Martelella mediterranea DSM 17316: one gene and its partners. The protein of the gene in region 2 interacts with the protein of the main gene of each other region in a pairwise test. Links are inferred from orthologs where the notes say so. Each region holds a gene or a part of one and is shown on either strand. Other genes may lie near its edges. The genes, in order: nth, mdeB and groL.

The links.
Region 1: the proteins of mdeB (region 2) and nth interact in binary tests that used the Escherichia coli proteins (3 or more experiments, as listed by UniProt). The link is inferred for Martelella mediterranea DSM 17316 from one-to-one orthologs.
Region 3: the proteins of mdeB (region 2) and groL interact in binary tests that used the Escherichia coli proteins (3 or more experiments, as listed by UniProt). The link is inferred for Martelella mediterranea DSM 17316 from one-to-one orthologs.

The regions. Positions count from the first base shown.
Region 1 is NZ_CP020330.1:1,012,590-1,019,194, reverse strand. What follows is about bases 1-2,837. They hold nth (endonuclease III), read right to left. Parts: upstream 1,867-2,837; coding sequence 1,135-1,866; downstream 1-1,134. Other genes in these bases: Mame_RS04650 (methylated-DNA--[protein]-cysteine S-methyltransferase), read left to right, coding at 2,452-2,837; Mame_RS04655 (DUF2244 domain-containing protein), read left to right, coding at 1,891-2,376; fdhA (formaldehyde dehydrogenase, glutathione-independent), read left to right, coding at 1-892. Also shown: more of Mame_RS04650, read left to right, coding at 2,838-3,336; tal (transaldolase), read left to right, coding at 3,601-4,557; Mame_RS04640 (hypothetical protein), read left to right, coding at 4,863-5,099; Mame_RS04635 (hypothetical protein), read left to right, coding at 5,167-5,403; Mame_RS04630 (hypothetical protein), read left to right, coding at 5,486-5,722; Mame_RS04625 (hypothetical protein), read left to right, coding at 5,783-5,992; Mame_RS04620 (Gfo/Idh/MocA family protein), read left to right, coding at 6,291-6,605. UniProt on the Escherichia coli protein: DNA repair enzyme that has both DNA N-glycosylase activity and AP-lyase activity. The DNA N-glycosylase activity releases various damaged pyrimidines from DNA by cleaving the N-glycosidic bond, leaving an AP (apurinic/apyrimidinic) site.
Region 2 is NZ_CP020331.1:322,538-329,588, reverse strand. Bases 388-3,670 are described here. They hold mdeB (alpha-ketoglutarate dehydrogenase), read right to left. Parts: upstream 3,276-3,670; coding sequence 588-3,275; downstream 388-587. Other genes in these bases: Mame_RS23285 (Lrp/AsnC family transcriptional regulator), read left to right, coding at 3,407-3,670; Mame_RS23295 (dihydrolipoyllysine-residue acetyltransferase), read right to left, coding at 388-576. Also shown: more of Mame_RS23295, read right to left, coding at 1-387; more of Mame_RS23285, read left to right, coding at 3,671-3,892; Mame_RS23280 (TRAP transporter large permease), read right to left, coding at 3,920-5,212; Mame_RS23275 (TRAP transporter small permease), read right to left, coding at 5,209-5,754; TRAP transporter substrate-binding protein DctP, read right to left, coding at 5,755-6,780; Mame_RS23265 (GntR family transcriptional regulator), read left to right, coding at 6,939-7,051. UniProt on the Escherichia coli protein: Component of the pyruvate dehydrogenase (PDH) complex, that catalyzes the overall conversion of pyruvate to acetyl-CoA and CO(2).
Region 3 is NZ_CP020330.1:4,165,936-4,172,534, reverse strand. What follows is about bases 2,675-5,505. They hold groL (chaperonin GroEL), read right to left. Parts: upstream 5,001-5,505; coding sequence 3,348-5,000; downstream 2,675-3,347. Other genes in these bases: groES (co-chaperone GroES), read right to left, coding at 5,080-5,376; Mame_RS19415 (outer membrane protein), read right to left, coding at 2,675-3,061. Outside these bases: Mame_RS19430 (glutathione binding-like protein), read left to right, coding at 1-303; Mame_RS19425 (YciE/YciF ferroxidase family protein), read left to right, coding at 448-945; Mame_RS19420 (IS110 family transposase), read left to right, coding at 1,342-2,058; Mame_RS27385 (hypothetical protein), read left to right, coding at 2,074-2,277; more of Mame_RS19415, read right to left, coding at 2,375-2,674; chrA (chromate efflux transporter), read left to right, coding at 5,607-6,599.

The DNA of each region.
Region 1 (6,605 bases), on a different replicon or contig from region 2:
CCGCAATTGCAAGGAAGGCAAGACCGGCATCTGCCTCAACGTCAATCCGTCGCGCCCGGGTGCTGCCTATGGTTATGTCGACATGGGTGGCTGGGTCGGCGGGCAGGCCGAATACGTCATGGTGCCCTATGCCGATTTCAACCTGCTGAAATTCCCCGATCGCGAACAGGCGATGGAGAAGATCACCGATCTGACGCTGCTGTCCGACATCTTCCCGACCGGCTTCCACGGCTGCGTGACGGCGGGCGTCGGGCCCGGCTCGATCGTCTATATCGCCGGCGCCGGGCCGGTCGGCCTTGCCGCCGCAGCCTCCGCGAGGCTTCTGGGCGCTGCCTGCGTCATCGTCGGCGACATGATCCCCGAGCGTTTGCGGCAAGCCAAAAGCTTCGGCTGCGAGGCCATAGACCTCAGGCAGGATGCGACGCTAGGAGACATGGTGGCCGAGATCACCGGCACGCCGGAGGTGGATGCCTTTGTCGATTGCGTCGGTTTCGAGGCCCATGGCTGCGGCCATGATCACAGCCACGAGCAGCCGGCCACCGTGCTGAATTCGGCCATGGACCTGACCCGCGCCGGCGGCCAGATCGGCATTCCGGGTCTTTACGTGACCGAAGATCCCGGCGCGGCGGACAAGGCGGCACAGAAGGGCGCACTCAGCCTGCGCTTCGGCCTTGGCTGGGCGAAGTCGCATTCCTTCCACACCGGCCAATGCCCGGTGATGCGCTATAACCGGGCGCTGATGCAGGCGATCCTCTATGGCCGGGTGGATATCGCAAAGGCGGTGAATGTCGAGCTCATAACGCTCGACGACGCCCCGCGCGGCTATGCCGATTTCGATGGCGGGGCGGCGAAGAAATTCGTCATCGATCCGCATGGCATGGTCGCCGCCTAACAAGTCTGAGAGGCCGTCCAGACTGCTGATAAACCGGGCGACGTGACGGTTCTCCCGTCCGTCAGCCATCCCCAAGGGGTCATGCTCGGACTTGATCCGAGCATCCATTCTGCTCCAGCCTTGAGGAAAAGGCTTTTCAGGCAAGCGTACATCGTGTGGCCCTGGATCCTCGGGTCAAGCCCGAGGATGACGCAGAGTGTGGGGCAGCTTTGCCAGCAAACTGAACGGTCGAAGACCGCGGTTCACCCGATCGGCACCAGCGGCGCCGGCATTTCCGAGGTCTTCTCCGCGGCCTTGCAGATATCGGCGATCACGCAGGCCGGACAGTCCGGCTTGCGGGCCTTGCAGACATAACGGCCGTGCAGGATCAGCCAGTGGTGGGCGTGGAACAGGTATTCGTCCGGGATCACCCGTTCCAGCTTCGCCTCGACCTCGTCCGGCGTCTTGCCGGGCGCGAGGCCGATGCGGTTGGCGATGCGGAAGATATGGGTGTCGACGGCGATCGTCGCATGGCCGAACGCCATCGACATCACCACATTGGCGGTCTTGCGGCCGACGCCGGGCAGCGTCACCAGCTCTTCGCGCGTCCGCGGCACCTCGCCGCCGAAATCGTCGATCAGCTTGCGGCTCATCGCGATCACGTTCTTGGCCTTGTTGCGGTAAAGCCCGATCGTCTTGATATGCGAGATCAGCCCTTCCTCGCCGAGGTCCAGCATCTGTTGCGGCGTCTCGACCTCCGCAAACAGCGCCCGGGTCGCCTTGTTGACGCCGACATCGGTGGCCTGGGCGGAGAGTGCCACGGCCACCAGCAGCGTGAACGGGTTGGTGTGCTCGAGCTCGCCCTTCGGCTCCGGCCGCTGGATTTCGAAGCGGCGAAAAATCTCGCGGATTTCCGCCTCGCTATAGGCGCTCGGCCGCGCGCGATTTGACTTTTTGCGCCTTTGGGTGCTGACTGTGGTTCTGGTTTTTGTCATTTTTTCAATCTGGCTCGACGCGCAATGACCGAAGCGCTTGATGACAGGCCGGTCTTTTCGGCTGAACTTTTCCCCCATCGCTCTTTAGGGCGCAAGGGTTTTCGCGTGCTGCTCATGCTCGCGGCCCTCGGCTTCGTGCCGAATGTGCTCTATTTCACCGTCCATGGCGCATGGCCGATCGCGCTTTACTGCCTTGCGGCCTTTGCCGGTCTCTATGCCGCCTTCCGGCTGTCCTATCGCAGCGCGCTCGAGCGCGAGCATGTCCGGGTGTCGCGGCTCGAGATATCCGTCACCAAGGTGACGCCGGCGGGCAAGCGGCTCGAGGCGCATTACAATCCATTCTGGGCGCGCTTCACCGTCGACCGTCACGATGAATTCGGCATCACCCAGATGGCGCTTGCGGGGGAGGGGCGGCGGACCGAGATCGGCGCCTTTCTCAATCCCGATGATCGCGAGAGCTTCGCCAGGGCCTTCCGGCAGGCGCTGGCCACCGTGAAACAGCGCATTTGAGCGCCTCTGGCAAGAATCGGGTGGCGGCGCGGAAAGAAACCGTGCTTCCTGCCGTGACGAAGGAGCACGAAGCCGATGAACGCCTTATTTGAAACCATATCCGACAGCGCCGTGGAGACCACACCCTGCGGAGCGGACTACGACACAGTACGCAGCGTGATCACGATGATCAGCGAGGATTATCGTGAACAGCCGGGGCTCGAGACCATCGCCGAGCGGCTCGGTATGTCGCCGACCGGGCTGCAGAAGACCTTCACCCGCTGGGCCGGCCTGTCGCCCAAGGCGTTTCTGCAGGCGATCACGCTGGACCACGCCAAGGAGCTTCTCGGCAAGGAGCGGCTTCCGGTGCTCGACACCTCCTATGAACTCGGTCTGTCCGGCCCCGGACGGCTGCACGATCTTTTCGTCACCCATGAGGCGATGTCGCCGGGCGAATGGAAGAGCGGCGGCGAGAGCCTGGTGATCCGCTACGGATTTCATGCCTCGCCCTTCGGCCGGTCGCTGCTGATGATCACCGATCGCGGCCTTGCCGGCGTCGCCTTCGCCGATCCGGGCGAGGAGCGCACCGCCTTCGAGGACATGACCGCGCGCTGGCCCAATGCGACCTATATCGAGGACGAGCCGGCGACGGCGGCCTATGCGCGGCGGATATTCGACCCGGAGGAATGGTCCTCGGATCGGCCGCTCAAGGTCGTTCTGATCGGCACGGATTTCCAGGTTCAGGTCTGGGAAAGCCTTTTGAAGATACCCTTCGGCAAGGCGAAGTCCTATTCCGAAATCGCATCCGAGATCGGCCGCCCGAACGCGTCTCGCGCCGTCGGCGCTGCGATCGGGCGAAATCCGGTCTCCTTCGTCGTTCCCTGTCACCGCGCGCTCGGCAAGTCCGGCGCCTTGACCGGTTATCACTGGGGCGTGACCCGCAAACGGGCCATGCTCGGCTGGGAGGCCGGCAAGGCGTGAGCGCCGCGCTTGACCAAAACGGATATTCCAGCCGAACCGGTTGCCGTTTCGGCCCTTCGTTTCCATATCCTTTCTTGACTTTGAAAAGCCCGGCTTGCGATAGTCGCCGGGAAACCGCCGCCCTTGCATGGCGGGCCGATGTCTGCGAACAGTCATGAACGCATCACCGCGACCCGCTATCATCGCGGGAGCGCCGCGACGGCTTCGGCGGAACAGGATTGCGGCTGGCCTTCGGGCCCGGCCATAGAAGGAAGGATGAGGAAAATGGCTTCCAAGCTAGATCAATTGCGCGAGATGACCACGGTCGTTGCCGATACCGGCGATATCCGCGCTGTCGAGAAACTGAAACCGGTCGATTGCACCACCAATCCCTCGATCGTGCTGAAGGCGCTGTCCACCGACATGTTCGACGACGCCTTCGCCGAGGCGATCAAGTGGGGCAAGGAGCAGGGCGGCGCCAAGGATGACGTCGTTGCAGCCGTCGCCAGCCGGCTTGCCATCGATGTGGGTGCTGCGCTGGTCAAGCTGGTCCCCGGCCGGGTCTCCACCGAAGTGGATGCCGACCTGTCCTTTGATACCGATGCTTCGATTGCCAAGGCGCGCGAGATCATCAAGGCCTATGACGAGCGCGGCATCGGACGCGAACGCATCCTGATCAAGCTCGCCTCGACCTGGGAAGGCATCCGCGCCTGTGAAGTCCTGCAGAAGGAAGGCATCGACTGCAATCTGACGCTGCTGTTCGCCAAGTGCCAGGCGATTGCCTGCGCCGATGCCGGCGCCTTCCTGATCTCGCCCTTCGTCGGCCGCATCCTCGACTGGTACAAGAAGGACACCGGCGAGACCTACACGTCGGAGACCGATCCGGGCGTGCTGTCGGTCCGTTCGATCTACAATTACTACAAGGCCAACGGCATCAAGACCGTGGTCATGGGCGCTTCGTTCCGCAATACCGGCGAAATCGAAGGCCTTGCAGGCTGCGACCGGCTGACGATCGCGCCGAACCTGCTGGAAGAACTCGCCGCTGACGAGGGCAAGCTGGAACGCAAGCTCACGCCCGATGTGTTCGAGGCCGAAGACAAGGTCGACATGGACGAAAAAACCTTCCGCTGGATGATGAACGAGGACCCGATGGCGACCGAAAAGCTCGCCGAAGGCATCCGCAATTTCGCCAAGGACCTCGGAAAATTGCGCACGCTGGTGGCGGAAAAGCTCGACGCCTGAAGTTTTTTTGACAAAAAATAGAAAAATGACCCGGCCTCGCGGCCGGGTTTTTTGTTGCCTGAAACGGCCCCTGCGGGCTTCTAGGCGATGGCCTCAATACCGATTTAATCAATTGATTTATAATGCGATTCGTCGCGCTGCTCAGGCAGTTTCGTTCTGAAAAATGGAGTGGCATCAAAGACTTCGGAGTGGGTCGTCAACAAAAAAACGACGCTGCGGTTCTAAAATGAAGACTTGTTAATCAACTGATTAAAACCCATCTCCCAGTCATCAAACGACACAATGATGATCAAAGGAGTTTCATCATGAACAAGTTCGCAGCAACCGCCGCCCTGGTCGCCGCTCTCGCAGCAGCCCCCGCGGCCTTCGCCATCCAGCCCTCCGCCGTTCCGGACACCGGCACGCTTTCCAAGGCCCCGGTCGGCTCCACGGTCCAGATCAACGGCACCGACAATTTCGGCGACCGCTATGTCAACTTCTTCCGCGTGACCGAAGACGGCTCGCTGCAGCTGGTCGACCAGGTTCGCCAGAGCAACGACTGACACACATAGCGATGGGCGCGCTGGCACCAGCGCACCCATCGCCCACATATCTAAGGAATATTTTACAATGAACAAGTTCGCAGCAGCCACGGCGCTCGTCGCCGCTCTCGCAGCAGCCCCCGCCGCTTTCGCCATCCAGCCTTCGGCCGTTCCGGAAACCGGCACGCTTTCCAAGGCCCCGGTCGGCTCGACGGTCCAGATCAACGCCACCGACAAGTTTGGCGACCGTTACGTGAATTTCTTCCGCGTTTCCGATGACGGCTCGCTGAAGCTCGTAGATCAGGTTCGCCAGAGCGACGACTGAAAGCGGTAGTACCCACCGCAAACAATAATGATAATGCGCCGAAAGAGGCGCTCCGCATAAAAATACCCAAGGAGTATTCACAATGAACAAGTTCACAGCAACCGCAGCGCTCGTTGCCGCCCTCGCAGCAGCCCCCGCCGCCTTCGCCATCCAGCCTTCGGCCGTTCCGGAAACCGGCACGCTGTCCAAGGCTCCGGTCGGCTCCACGGTCCAGATCAATGGCACCGACAAGTTTGGCGACCGTTACGTGAATTTCTTCCGCGTTTCCGATGACGGTTCGCTGAAGCTCGTCGATCAGGTTCGCCAGAGCGACGACTGACGCAACAAACAACGCGTGCGCGCCGGTTTCCGGCGTCGCACTCTTCCAGGAGCAATGGCAATGACAAGGTTCACGGTCCCCTCAGCCCTGGTCCTTTTGCTGGCCGCCGCGCCGGCGGCCTTCGCTCTCCAGCCAGCGGCGATCCCGATGGACGGTCTGCGGATGATGGTGTCCGCCGACGGCATCGACATTGAAAGCACCGAGCGTTTCGACACCGCGGAGAGTGCTGGAATGACTGTCAGTGACGAGGCCCAACAGCCCGTCGACTGATCACGAACAGCCTGCCGCTTTCGCCGCCGAAACTGGCAAAGCCCAACATCGGCTGCAATGCCCGAGGTGACTTGCCCCCCTCCACCTCAGGATGGCCCCGGTTTTCCGGGGCCTTTTTTTTGTCGTGTGGCGGGCGTCAGCGGATCCCGGCGCGCCCTCCTGTCAGTATTGAGGCCATGACAAGTTTCTGAAAATCATTTTCATGAAGTCATTTTTTTAGTGAAAGTTTGTTGACGTTTCGGCTTTCTTGTCTCAGTCTGAAGAAAATAAATTACGAAAATGTTGGGAACAGTCCTCCATGAAGGTCGCTATTATCGGACTCGGTTTCCGTCTGGGTTATCTTGGCGTGGTGTTTTCCGAATTGGACCCCGATTTCGAGATCGTGGGCTATGTGGATCCGGCACCCGCAGGTCTCGAAACGCTTGAAAAAGACGGCATTTCTCCCGGCAGGGCCTATGACACGCCCGAAGCGCTGATCGAAAACGAGACGTTCGATCTCTTGATGATCGGTTCGCCCAATTTCATGCATCTCGACCATATCCGCACCGGGCTTGAGGCGGGACTGACCGTTTTCACCGAAAAGCCGATCGTGATGAGTATCGAGGAGAGCTAC
Region 2 (7,051 bases):
GGGAAGGAGGTCCAACCCTTCGCCGGTGGCAGCATTTGCCGATGGCGCGCTGCCGCCAAGCCTCGATTTCACAAAGGCATGCAGGTCGTCGCGCGTTATCCGGCCCTTGGGGCCGCTCCCGCTCACCGACCCGATCTCGACGCCGAGTTCGCGCGCGAGCTTTCGAACCCCGGGCGAGGCATGGGCCAACCTTCCATCGGCGACCGCCGTCGTGGTTGTCGCCAACGCCGGCTTTGACGCCGGCGCGGCGGCGGCGTCCGGGGGCTCGGCAGTGGCGGTCTCGACCGCCGTCTCTTTCTCAGTGCCCCGAGCCTCATCCGAAGCTGCATTCTCGGCGCTGATCTCGACGATGGCGATCAGCGAGCCCTGGCTGACCCTGTCGCCTTCACCGACGCACACTTCGACGATCCGCCCGGCAATGGTGGAGGGCACATCCAGCGTGGCCTTGTCGGATTCAAGCGATATGACGGAGTCGTCGATCGATATGGTATCGCCCGGCGCGACATGGATTTCGACGACAGGCACGCTAGAGAAATCGCCGATATCGGGCACGGTGAATTCTATGGTCTTGCTCATGTCCGACACCCTCAAACTGTCCACGGATCCGGCGACGTGCCGTCGATCCCGAACGACTTGAGCGCCTTGGTCAAAGTCTCGGGTTCGCTGTGCCCCGCCCGAACAAGCGCCTCGATTGCAGCAATGGCGATGCTTTCGCGATCGACCTCGAAGAACCGGCGCAGGGCCTCGCGTTGATCGGACCTGCCGAAGCCATCCGTGCCGAGGGCGACAAGACGGCCTTCGACATAGGGAGCGATCATTTCGGGAACGGCGCGGACATAATCGGTCGCGGCGATAATGGGCAGTTCGCCAGGCAGACATGTCTCGACATAGGACTTCGCCCGTTCCTTTTGGGGCGAGAGCCGGTTTCGCCTTTCGACGCTGCGAGCCTCCCGTGAAAGCTCCGAGAAACTCGTCGCCGAAAAGATCTCGGATGCAATGCCGAAATCGTCAGCGAGGATATCGGCGGCGGCGATGACCTCGTTGAGTATCGTGCCGGAGCCGACCAGTCTGACCTTGACTTCGGATTCTGCCTTGCCGCGTTCGCCGAGCTTGTACAGGCCCTTGAGGATTCCGTCCTCGCATCCTTCCGGCATGGATGGCTGGGCGTAGTTCTCGTTCATCACGGTCAGATAATAGAACTCGTCCCTCTGCTCATCCATCATGCGCAGGATGCCCGCATGCATGATCACCGCGAGCTCGTAGGCAAAGGCGGGGTCGTAGGCCTTGCAGTTCGGAATGGTCGCGGCAATCACATGGCTTGCGCCATCCTGGTGCTGCAGCCCCTCGCCGGACAGGGTCGTGCGGCCCGCCGTCGCGCCGAGCAGGAACCCGCGGGCGCGCTGGTCGGCCGCAGCCCAGATCAGGTCGCCGACGCGCTGGAAGCCGAACATCGAATAATAGATGTAGAAGGGCAATGTCGCCGTGTCGTGAACCGAATAGGATGTGGCAGCCGCCGCCCAGGATGAAATGGCGCCGGCTTCCGTAATCCCCTCTTCGAGCAGCTGGCCATTCTTCGCTTCCTTGTAGAACAGCATCGAGCCGGCATCCTCCGGTTCGTAGAGCTGGCCCTCGGGCGCATAAATGCCGATCTGGCGGAACAGGTTATCCATCCCGAAGGTGCGCGCCTCATCGGCGACGATGGGCACGATGCGCGGTCCGACCGACTTGTCCTTCAAGAGCGCGCTGAGCATGCGCACCGCCGCCATCGTGGTCGACATTTCCTTGCCATCCGCCTCCAGCGCGAATTTCGCATAGTCCGCAAGTTCGGGAATGTTGGGCAGCGCGGCGCCCTGAACGGTGGTGCGCCGCGACGGCATCGACCCGCCCAGCGCCTCGCGGCGCGCGCGCAGATAGCGCATTTCCTCGCTGTCATCCGCCGGCTTGTAGAATTTCAGGTCTTCGAGATCTTTCTCGCTCAACGGCAGCTTGAACCGGTCGCGGAAGCTCACCAGCGCTTCCATGTCGAGTTTCTTGGACTGATGGGCCGTCATCCTGCTTTCGCCGGCATTGCCCATGCCGTAGCCCTTCTTGGTCTTGGCGAGGATGACCGTGGGCCGCCCCTTATGCGCCTTGGCGGCGGCAAAAGCGGCATGAAGTTTTCTGAGATCGTGCCCGCCGCGCTTGAGCGTGTGGATCTCGTCGTCGGTCATGTGCGAAACCAGATCGCGCGTGGCCGGGTCGATGTCGAAGAATTTATGGCGGTTGTAGTCGCCGTCCTTGGAGCCGAGATTCTGGTATTCCCCGTCAACGGTTTCGGCAAAGCGCCTGAGCAGGACCAGATCCTTGTCCCGGGCGAAAAGGCCGTCCCACTCCGACCCCCAGAGCACCTTGATGACATTCCAGCCAGCGCCGATAAACAGGCTCTCAAGCTCCTGAATGATCTGGCCGTTGCCGCGCACCGGCCCATCAAGCCGCTGCAGGTTGCAGTTGACGATGAAGGTCAGGTTGTCGAGCTTTTCACGCGCGGCCAGCGTCAGGCCGGCAACCGATTCCGGCTCGTCCATCTCGCCGTCGCCGAACACGCCCCAGACGTGCCGCCCGGCGGTGTCGGCCAATCCGCGGGCTTCGAGGTAACGCATGTAGCGCGCCTGGTAGACGGCGTTCAACGGGCCGATCCCCATCGACCCTGTCGGAAACTGCCAGAAATCCGGCATCAGCCAGGGATGCGGATAGGAACAGAGCCCGTTGCCCGACAGTTCCTGCCGGTAATTGTCAAGCTGCTCTTCCTGCAGCCTGCCTTCCAGGAAGGCGCGCGCGTAAACGCCCGGCGCCGAATGCGGCTGGAAGTAAACGAGATCGCCGCCGAATGTCTCGGTCTTCGCGCGGAAGAAATGATTGAACCCGACCTCGAAAATTTCCGCCACGGAGGCATAGCTGGCGATATGGCCGCCCAGGCCGCCATAGGCCTTGTTGGCGCGAACCACCATGGCCAGCGCGTTCCAACGCATGATCGACGTCAGCTTCTCCTCGATGGCGAGGTTGCCCGGATAGTGCCCCTGAGACGCCACGGGAATCGTGTTCCGGTAGGAGGAATAGGGCTGACCGCCGACAAAAACGCCGTTGCGCCGTCCGACCTCCTCCAACTGCCTGAGCAGGAATTGGGCGCGCGAACTTCCATTGGCCTCGATCACCGCGGTGAGCGCTTCGATCCATTCGCGCGTCTCCAGAGGATCGGGATCAATATGACCGCCAATTTGAAGTTCGACTTTACTCATCGTGCTCGCCTCCCAGACGCAATGTTTTCCCGATCATAGGCGAAGAGACGGAATATGTTCTGCCGTTCATATATTGCAAAAACCAAATAATCAGTCTTTCATGCTGCCAAGCGAAATCTCAAGGAAATAAAATGCGGCAAATCGCACTTGATAAAATAGATAGAAAAATCCTGTCCGAGCTGCAGGTGGATGGCAAGATCACCAATGTGGAACTGTCCGGTCGCGTGGGGCTTTCGCCCTCGCCCTGCCTGCAGCGCGTGCGCGCCCTGGAAGAGGAAGGGGTTATCGACCGCTATGTGGCGTTGGTGGATCCCAAATCCGTCGGCCTGTCGATCAGCGTCTTCATTCAGGTCACGCTCGAACGCCAGGTGGAAAACGCGCTCGAACTGTTCGAGAGCAAGATGGAATCCTATCCCGAGGTCATGGAATGCTACCTGATGACAGGCGACAGCGACTACCTCATTCGCGTGGCGGTCGCCGATGTCGACCTGCTGCAGAAATTCATCATCAATTACCTGACCACGGTCCCCGGGGTCGCGAATATCAAGTCGAGCTTCGCCCTGAAGCAGGTCAAATACAAAACCGCCCTGCCGATCGAAAATGCGCCCTCGGGTTAAGAGCCGCCCTTCGAGAGGGGCGGCCCTTCATCCCATGACCGAGGGAAGATAAAGCGCTATCGGCGGATAAAACACGATCAGCGCCAGGCGACATATATCCGCCACCCAGAACGGCGCTATTCCCCTGAAGATGGCGCCGAGTGAAAGTTCAGGGATAACCGCCTTCATGACAAAGGCATTCATCCCGATCGGCGGCGTCACAAGCGAAATCTCGGTCACGACGACAACCACGATTCCGAACCAGATGAGGTCGAAGCCCAAAAGCGACACGAGCGGGGCGAAGAGCGGAACGGTCAACAACACCATGCCCGCGCCTTCGAACACGCACCCCAACAAGAGATATATGGCCAGAATCAGCCACATCACCTGCATCGGCGACAGGGCCAGCGTCTCCATCCAGGTTTTGAGTTCTGCCGGCATGCGGGCGATTTCTATGAAATTCGAGAAAACGAGCGCTCCGAGCGCCACGGTGAATACCATCGCCGTCATTTTGCCGGCCTCGAAAATCGATTCCAGAAAACCCTTCAATGTTATCCTCTTCCGGATAATGCAGAAGACAAGCGCCCCCACGGCCCCCATGCCGCCCGCCTCCGTGGCGGTGAACATGCCGAAATAGAGCCCGCTGATCACAAAGAAAAACAGCAGCATGACCGGCCACACCCCTTTGAGCGAGGCAAACCGGTATCTCCAGGAAAAACGCTCCCCTCTGGGCCCGATGCCCGGGAATAGCGTCGTCAGTCCGACAACGACCAGCAAATATCCGAAAACCGTCAGAATCCCCGGGAGAATTCCGGCAATGAAAAGCGCGCCAATATCCGACTCCGTTATGATCCCGTAGAGGACCAGGATGACCGAGGGCGGAATGAGAATACCGATCGTCCCGCCAGCGGCAATCGTGCCCGCGGAGAATGACGGGCTGTAGCCGTATTTTATCATCTCCGGAAACGCCACCTTGCCCATGGTGGCCGCCGTCGCGACGGACGATCCGCTCACCGCGGAAAAGCCTCCGCAAGCGACGATGGTGGACATGGCCAACCCGCCGCGAAAACGCCCGAACCAGGCGTAGGAGGTTCTATAGAGATCCGAGGCCAGATCCGCCCGATAGATGAGGTTTCCCATCAGCACGAACAGGGGAACGACGATAAACCCGTATGACATGCTGTTTGAGGTCACCGTCTGGCCCAGCATCGCAAGCGCCGCGTCGGTTCCGCGCACCATCGCGAAACCGCCAAAGCCTACGAGCATCATGCAAAAGCCGAGGGGCACTCCGATAAACGCCAGGGCCAGAAGCAAGCCCATTCCAACCAGACCAGCGATCATAGCTCCCACCCTCCCCCGGCGTGACTTCCCTGCTCTTCGGTCTGACGGCCCCGGATCACCGTCGCCGCCTGGAGGAGAAGAACGGCACAGGTTACGGCGCCCATCAACGCCATGAAGAACATCACGGGATATTGCGGCAACTCAAGAAACGCCGAGGTCACCCCCCACTGCATTGCCTTTTCCGCCTGGTCCCAGAGGCAATAGGTCAAAAGCGCCACGATCGCGGCACTGATCAAATTCAGAACCGCGCCCTGAACGCGCTTCAACATCGCGTTTCGCCCAAAAAAACCATCGATGAGGGAAACGGTGATATGGCCGCGGTCAAACGTGATGAGGGGCAGACCCGCAAAGATCAGGATTCCCATGCCATATTGCTGAATTTCAAAGGCGCCCGGGATCGGCGCGTTGAATACGTAACGACCCACAACATCGAAGAAGGTCAGGACGAGAATGCCCAACAGGGTAACCGTCAAGACAACCTTTAGGAGCGTTTCGAAAACCGTGCTGGCGCGGCTGGTCGCCGTATCTGGAGCGGCGGCCATTCAGTTTTCCAGCTCCTCAAGCTGGGCCCGATAAAAACTGATCACTTCATCAGGATCAAGCCCAAGCCCGGCAACCTTTTCCTTCCACTTTGCAATCGCCGCTTCAACCTCTTCGCTTTGACGCAGTTGGGCTATCTGATCGGCGCCGGCCTCGATGACCTCCATGCCCGCTGGCTCCAGTTCGGCGCGGGCCTGTTCGGTCGCATCATCGAGATTGCCGCCTGCAAGCGCCGCCAGCGCTTCGCCGCTGACTTTCTCGATTGCGGCCCTGTCGGCCTCCGGCATGGCATCCCAGACCTTCTGATTGAAGATGATCGAAGCCGTCGATCGATAAAGGCTGCCCGGATAAAGCGTTGCGTATTTTAGTTCTTCTAGCACACCGAGCCCTTCAACCGAGGAGATTGGCAGGACGGTGCCATCGACCACCCCGCGCTCGACGAGTTCAAATGTATCGACCGCCGGGCGAGAGACAATCACGCCGCCCATGGCAGCGATCACGGGCACGCCATTGGGATTGACCCGCAGCTTGAGACCGCTGACATCCTCGGCCACTTCGACAGGACGCTTGTTGTTCCAGATGTGATTGCCCGTGAGCGCCACCAGCGCGACGACATGGACCCCGTCAATGGGCTCCGCTTCGCGGAAAAACTTCTCATATGCGCGCCACAGAGCAATGGAATGCGCCTTGGCGCTGTCGCGATCGAACAAAACCGGCAGTTCCGAAATCAGCGGCGCAAGCCACTGAGACGCCGTGAAGGATGAAATATTCATCGCCGCATCGGCAACGCCCGCCCGGATCATCTCCAGTTGGCGCGGCGGCGGCGCCAGCGACGAGGCCGTGAAATCGATCTCTATATTGCCATCAGAGGCCTCTTCCACGGCATTGGCCCAGGGCCGAATGACATTGCGCATGATCTCATTATGCTCAGGAAGATAATTGTTGAAGACCACGCTGGTTTCCGCCTTGGCCGAAGCTCCGGTCAGAAGCATCACCGCCATCGCAGCGGTCAGAGTTCTCGATATCATTGGCACGCCTCCCTCTCGGTGCCTGTCGCACCCGGTTTTCATTGCACCGGCCGGCCGAGCCATATTCCGCATCGATGCACGCCGATAGGGTGCATGGTGACAGCCTTGCCGATCCAGATCTGAACGTCTCTCCCTCGCAACTCATTTCATAAAATTGCATGCAATTCAACAATCATTTTTTGATACATGCGAATTTTCGGGTTGTATTACGCGCATATTCCTGCGATTTTCCAGCCAAGAGGATTAAAGAGGTTACAAATTGCATGCAATC
Region 3 (6,599 bases), on a different replicon or contig from region 2:
CATGCCGCCGACAAGGTCGCGAACAACCCCTATCCGGTGCAGCGCTACACCAATGAATCGCGCAGGCTTCTCGGCGTGCTGGAAGGGCGGCTCAGGGACCGCAAGTTCATCATGGGTGAAGAACCTTCCGATTACAGCATTGCCGATATCGCGATCTTTCCCTGGGTGCGGGGCCTGTCCGTCCATTATGAAGCGCAGGATGCACTGAAGCTTGCCGATTTCCCGGCCGTTTCGGCTTGGGTCGAACGCTGCGCCGATCGTCCGGCCAGCGTGAAGGGCTTCACGGTGCCTGCCGCCGGCTGAGTTTCGGTCTGATGGCTTATGATTTCGGGCGCGGCGAAGGCTGCGCCCTTTATATTTGAGGTTCTGCATTCGGCATGGAACCGCTTCGGCGAACGGGACGTTTGATGGGTATCCGAATGACGGGTGCCAACCGAGGAGAATCCAATGACAAAGCAGAAAACGCTCGACGACCTGTTTCTTGATACGCTGAAAGATATCTATTTCGCCGAACGCCAGATCCTGAAGGCGCTGCCGAAAATGGCCCGCGCGGCGAGTTCCGAAGACCTGGCGGAAGCCTTCCGCAACCACAAGGAGGAAACCGAGGGCCAGGTGGAACGCCTGCAGCAGGTTTTCGAAATTCTTGGCAAGCCGGCTCGCGGCAAGACCTGCGAGGCGATCCAGGGCATCATCGCCGAGGGCGAGGAAATCATCGAGGAGTTCAAGGGCGCGCCCGCGCTGGACGCCGGCCTGATTTCGTCCGCCCAGGCTGTAGAACACTACGAAATGGCCCGCTACGGCACGCTGCTCGCCTGGGCCCGCCAGCTTGGCAAGAAAGATGTGGTCAAGCTTCTCGAGGAAACCTTCGAGCAGGAATCCAAGGCCGATCTGGAGCTGTCGAAACTGGCGGAAAAATCCGTCAACGCCAGCGCCGAGGCGGCTTAAGGCCGAATTCGCGCCCTCGCGAAGAAGGCCGGTCCGTCAACCTTCAGCTTGTTGGCGGACCGTGTCGCCTATCTTGCGTCATCCTCGGGCTTGACCCGAGGATCCAGGCGGAACAGCACAGAATTAACGGTACCACTCTGAGCACCGGATCCGCAGTATGGATGCTCGTGTCAAGCCCGAGCATTGTTTGTCGGATCTGCGCTATTGTTGTGATGCAGCTGCGGGCCGTTGGCTTGCCCGCAGCTGCTGCAACAGCCGACCGTCCGAGCATTGGGTGGAACACCCGCTGTCATCAAGGTCACTGTTGCACCGAGCAACCGCTTGAAGAGTTGATTGGGCCGCTGATTGCCACGCCCGCAAACAATCCCAAGCATGCCTTGAAAGGATAGCATCGCCATGGTCGTTTTGCATCACCCTCCGCACATCTGTCTTGGTTGCGACGTTGCAAAGGACACGATCGCCGTTTCCTGCGGCGGTCCGGCCACCGTCATCGCCAATCGCAGCAGGGATATTCGTCGCTTCCTGCGAAACTGCGAGGCAGATCTGGTCATCTGCGAACCCACCGGCGGGTATGAAACCGTCCTGATCGAAGAGTGCCTGCGGCGCGGCCTTGCCGTCCACCGGGCCGATACGCGCAGGCTCAAGGCCTTCATTCGTTCGCGTGGACGGGTCGGCAAGAGCGATGCGATCGATGCCCGGGAAATGGTCGCCTATGGCATGGAACGCTGGGCAAGCCTGTCCCTGTGGCAGGCTGAAAACCCTGAAGAGGCAAGGCTCAAGGCCCTTGTGCGCCGCCGCGCCGATCTGGTCGCCATCAGGGTCGCCGAGCAAAACCGCGCCATGGCGCCGGGCGGACGTGAACTTGCCGTCACCTTCAAGGCCATGCTCGCTGCCATCAATCGCCAGATCGCGCTGCTCGACAAGGAAATCCGCATGCTCATGCGCAGCGAAGCCTTTGCAGCCAGGGCCAGCATCGCAATGGCGATGACCGGCATCGCGGAGACAACCGCCGCCGCCCTGATCGCCACAATGCCCGAACTCGGGACGCTGGATCGAAAGAAGGCGGCGGCGCTGGCCGGCCTGGCGCCGCACCCAAACGAGAGCGGCAACTAGATCGGTTACCGGAGAATGCGCGGCGGCAGACCCGTCATGCGCACCATCCTGTTCATGCCGGCCATGCAGGCCGCCCGCGGAAGGGGCGAGTTCGCCGCCTTCTACAAGCGCCTTGTCGAAGCCGGCAAAAAGCCAATCGTCGCGATCGCAGCAGTCATGCGAAAAATCGTCGTGACCCTCAATGCAAGGTTCACAGAGAAAGTCATCCAACAGAGTTGATGACACAGGTGGGGGACCGAGTATCACGAACTCCGAGACTGACGGCTATGTCAGCAAACGGAGGGCGGTTCGCCGCCCTTTTTTGCGGTCCGTTCTATCAGAACTTGAAACCGATGCCGGCGGTGATGCTGGCCTGAGACAGTTTCGTATCATCAAGGCCCGGTAGGCCGGTCGCCTGAGTGACGAGATCGGTCTTGCCGTAATCGCTATAGCTCGCCTTCAGTCGCCCGAAGACATGTTCGTTGAAGGCGTAATCAACGCCGAGGCCAGCGGTCCAGCCGTTCAACACATCATCGTAATCCTGACCGGTGAGCGAAAAGCTGCCCTCTAGCCGGGTCGAGACGAAGCCGCCCGAGGCATAGACGAGCGCCTTGCCCCAGGCATAGCCAAGCCGTCCCTCCACGCTTGCCCGCCACTCGGTCCCGAAAGTCACGCTCTGGCCGTTCAGGATCGGGAGCGGGGAGGAGACGACGTAGTCATTGTCGTTCCAGTTATAGCTGTAGGCGCCTTCGATGCCGATCACCATGCGGTTGTCGAGCTGATGGTCGTAACCGACGAAAACGCCCGCCGTGCCGCCGGAGGCCGCCTCGGTCTTGCCGGCGGTAAAGACGGTTTCCGGTATTTCCCCGGCCAGCCAGCCATAGCCGCCTTCCGCGCCGAAATAGAAGCCCGACCAGTCAACAACCGCCAGCGATGGCGGCGCGGCGGGCATGGAGATATCCGCTGCTCCCGCAGCGGAAGCGGCAAGGAAGGCGGCAAGAACTGTGCAGGGGAGGAGCTTCATCGGGATCTTTCATCTGAGCGAGCGGAGTTGATGAAAGGCAATATCATCCTGCTCGCCGAGATGAAGCTTTCGGGCTGCTAAGACGCAAGAACCGAACGGGCGTGTTGCAGATAGAACACAAAAAGGCGACGCCGAAGCGCCGCCTTTCTTATTCCGGATAGGACCGGGCTTTATTCTGTAATCAGGCTTATCGCCTGGTTACATCATGCCGCCAGTTTGGCGCGCTTGCCGCGCCAAACCATTGAGCATGATGGGCGTGCTATTCTGTAATCAGGCTTTTGCCTGATTACATCATGCCGCCCATGCCGCCCATTCCACCCATGCCGCCCATGTCGGGCATGCCGCCGCCGGCGCTTTCCTTCTTCGGAGCATCGGCGATCATGGCTTCGGTGGTGATCAGCAGCGAGGCAACCGAGGCTGCGTTCTGCAGGGCCGTGCGGACAACCTTGACCGGGTCGACGATACCCATGGCGATCATGTCGCCATATTCGCCGGTCTGGGCGTTGTAGCCGAAGTTGTCGTCGTTCTTGTCGAGGATCTTGCCGACGACGATCGAAGCTTCGTCACCCGCATTGGTCGCGATCTGGCGAACCAGCGACTGGAGCGCACGGCGAACGATGTTGATGCCGGCTTCCTGGTCGTCGTTCTCGCCCTTGGAGGCGATCTTGGTGGAGGAGCGCAGCAGGGCCACGCCACCGCCGGGCACGATGCCTTCCTGAACGGCCGCGCGCGTCGCGTTCAGAGCGTCGTCGATGCGGTCCTTCTTTTCCTTCACTTCGACTTCCGTCGAGCCGCCAACGCGGATCACGGCAACGCCGCCGGCGAGCTTGGCAAGACGTTCCTGCAGCTTTTCGCGGTCGTAGTCGGAGGTGGTTTCCTCGATCTGGGCCTTGATCTGGGCAACACGGGCTTCGATGTCGGACTTCTGGCCGGCACCGTCGACAACCGTGGTGTTTTCCTTGGTGATCGAGACCTTCTTGGCAGTGCCGAGCATGTCGAGGGTGACATTTTCGAGCTTGATGCCGAGATCTTCGGAGATGACCGTGCCGCCCGTCAGGATGGCGAGGTCTTCGAGCATGGCCTTGCGGCGATCGCCGAAGCCAGGCGCCTTGACGGCTGCGATCTTGAGACCGCCACGCAGCTTGTTGACGACGAGGGTCGCAAGTGCTTCGCCTTCAACGTCTTCAGCAATGATCAGGAGCGGCTTGTTGGACTGAACGACAGCTTCCAGAACCGGCAGGAGAGCCTGAAGGTTGGAGAGCTTCTTTTCGTGCAGCAGGATGTAGGCGTCTTCCAGTTCTGCGACCATCTTCTCGGAGTTGGTCACGAAGTAGGGCGACAGGTAGCCGCGGTCGAACTGCATGCCTTCGACGACTTCGAGTTCGGTTTCGGCGGTCTTGGCTTCTTCAACCGTGATGACGCCTTCGTTGCCGACCTTCTGCATGGCGGCGGCAATGTCTTCGCCGATCTGCTTTTCGCCATTGGCGGAAATGGTGCCGACCTGGGCGACTTCTTCCGACGTGTTGATCTTCTTGGCCTTGGCCTGGAGGTCCTTGACGACTTCGGCGACGGCGAGGTCGATGCCGCGCTTCAGGTCCATCGGGTTCATGCCGGCGGCAACGGCCTTGTTGCCTTCGCGGATGATCGAGGAAGCGAGAACGGTTGCCGTCGTGGTGCCGTCACCGGCGATGTCGTTGGTCTTCGAAGCAACTTCGCGGACCATCTGGGCGCCCATGTTCTCGAACTTGTCTTCCAGTTCGATTTCCTTGGCGACCGAAACACCGTCCTTGGTGATGCGCGGCGCGCCGAAGGACTTTTCGATAACGACGTTGCGACCCTTGGGGCCAAGCGTGACCTTCACGGCGTCAGCGAGCACGTCAACACCGTGCATCATCTTTTCGCGCGCAGAGCGGCCGAATTTGATTTCTTTAGCAGCCATTTGAAAACTCCTGGTTTATCAAAACCTTATGGGCATATGCCCGGCTGGTTGGAAAGGTGGATCGTGGGAAGGCGCTTGATTAAGCGACGATGCCCATGATGTCGGCTTCCTTCATGATCAGAAGGTCTTCGCCGTCGAGCTTGACTTCGGTGCCCGACCACTTGCCGAACAGAACGCGGTCGCCGACCTTGACGTCGAGCGCGACAACATTGCCGCTGTCGTCACGGGCGCCGTTGCCGACGGCGACGATTTCGCCTTCCTGCGGCTTTTCCTTGGCGGTGTCGGGGATGATGATGCCACCCTTGGTCTTTTCTTCAGACTCCACGCGGCGTACAACGACGCGGTCGTGCAGGGGGCGGAAAGAAATGCTTGCCATTGTCTATACCCTCGATCGAATGACATTCGCGACCGTTTTTGCGGTCGCATGGATCAGTGTTAGCACTCCTCACTAGAGAGTGCTAATAGCGGTGATTTAAGAAGGGGAAGAAGCGGTGTCAAGAAACGGCTTCAAGTTTTTTTGATCGCCGTCGGAACTTTTTCAGGCCGCCTATTGCCGGGCTTCATACAGGTTTTATGCCGTGATCGTAACCCCGGCCCTTGATATCAATGCGGAATCATTTCCACTCGGATTGCGAGGACATTGTGACGGCCGCTGCAACAGAGGATAAAAAGCCGGACTTCAGCGAGCTTGTCAGCGTTTTCGCGCGTATCGGGCTGTTGTCCTTCGGCGGGCCGGCCGGCCAGATCGCGCTGATGCATCGGATCATCGTTGACGAGAAGCGCTGGCTTCCGCCCGACCGATACCTTCACGCCCTCAACTACTGCATGCTGCTGCCCGGTCCCGAGGCCCAGCAACTGGCGACCTATGTCGGCTGGATGCTCCATGGCGTGCGGGGCGGCATCGCCGCGGGCCTGTTGTTCGTGCTGCCGGGCTTCGTCCTGATCGTCGCGCTCGCGGCGCTCTATGCCACGCTCGGCGATGCCGCCTGGCTGGAAGCGATCTTCATGGGGCTGAAGGCGGCGGTGCTCGCCATCGTCGTGCAGGCGTTGTGGCGCATGGCGGGGCGCTCGCTGAAGGGGCCGGTGTCGGTGGGGCTCGCGCTCGCGGCCTTTCTGGCGCTGTTCGTCTTCGGCGTGGCCTTTCCGGTCGTGGTGCTGGCGGCCGGGCTCGTCGGCTATGTGTTCATGCGGCGGCCGGTGGCGGCCGCGCCTGATATCCCGGTGAAGCGGGATTGGCGCAGGCGCGGCGTCTCCACCGCGGCGACGCTGCTGTTGTGGACCGCGATCTGGCTGCTGCCGCTCATCGTGCTGGTCCCGTTCGGCGAATTCCACACGCTGGCCGATATTTTCGGCTTCTTCGTCAAGATCGCGCTGTTTTCCTTCGGAGGGGCCTATGCGGTGCTGACCTATGTGGCGCAGGAGGCGGTGGCCACCTATCACTGGCTGACGCCGGCCGAGATGATGGACGGGCTGGCCCTTGCCGAGACGACGCCGGGGCCGTTGGTGCTGGTGCTGTGCTTCGTCGGCTTTCTGGCGGCCCATGCCGCGCCGGTCTTCGCCGCGCCGCTTGTCTCCGGCCTCATCGGCGCGGTTCTGACC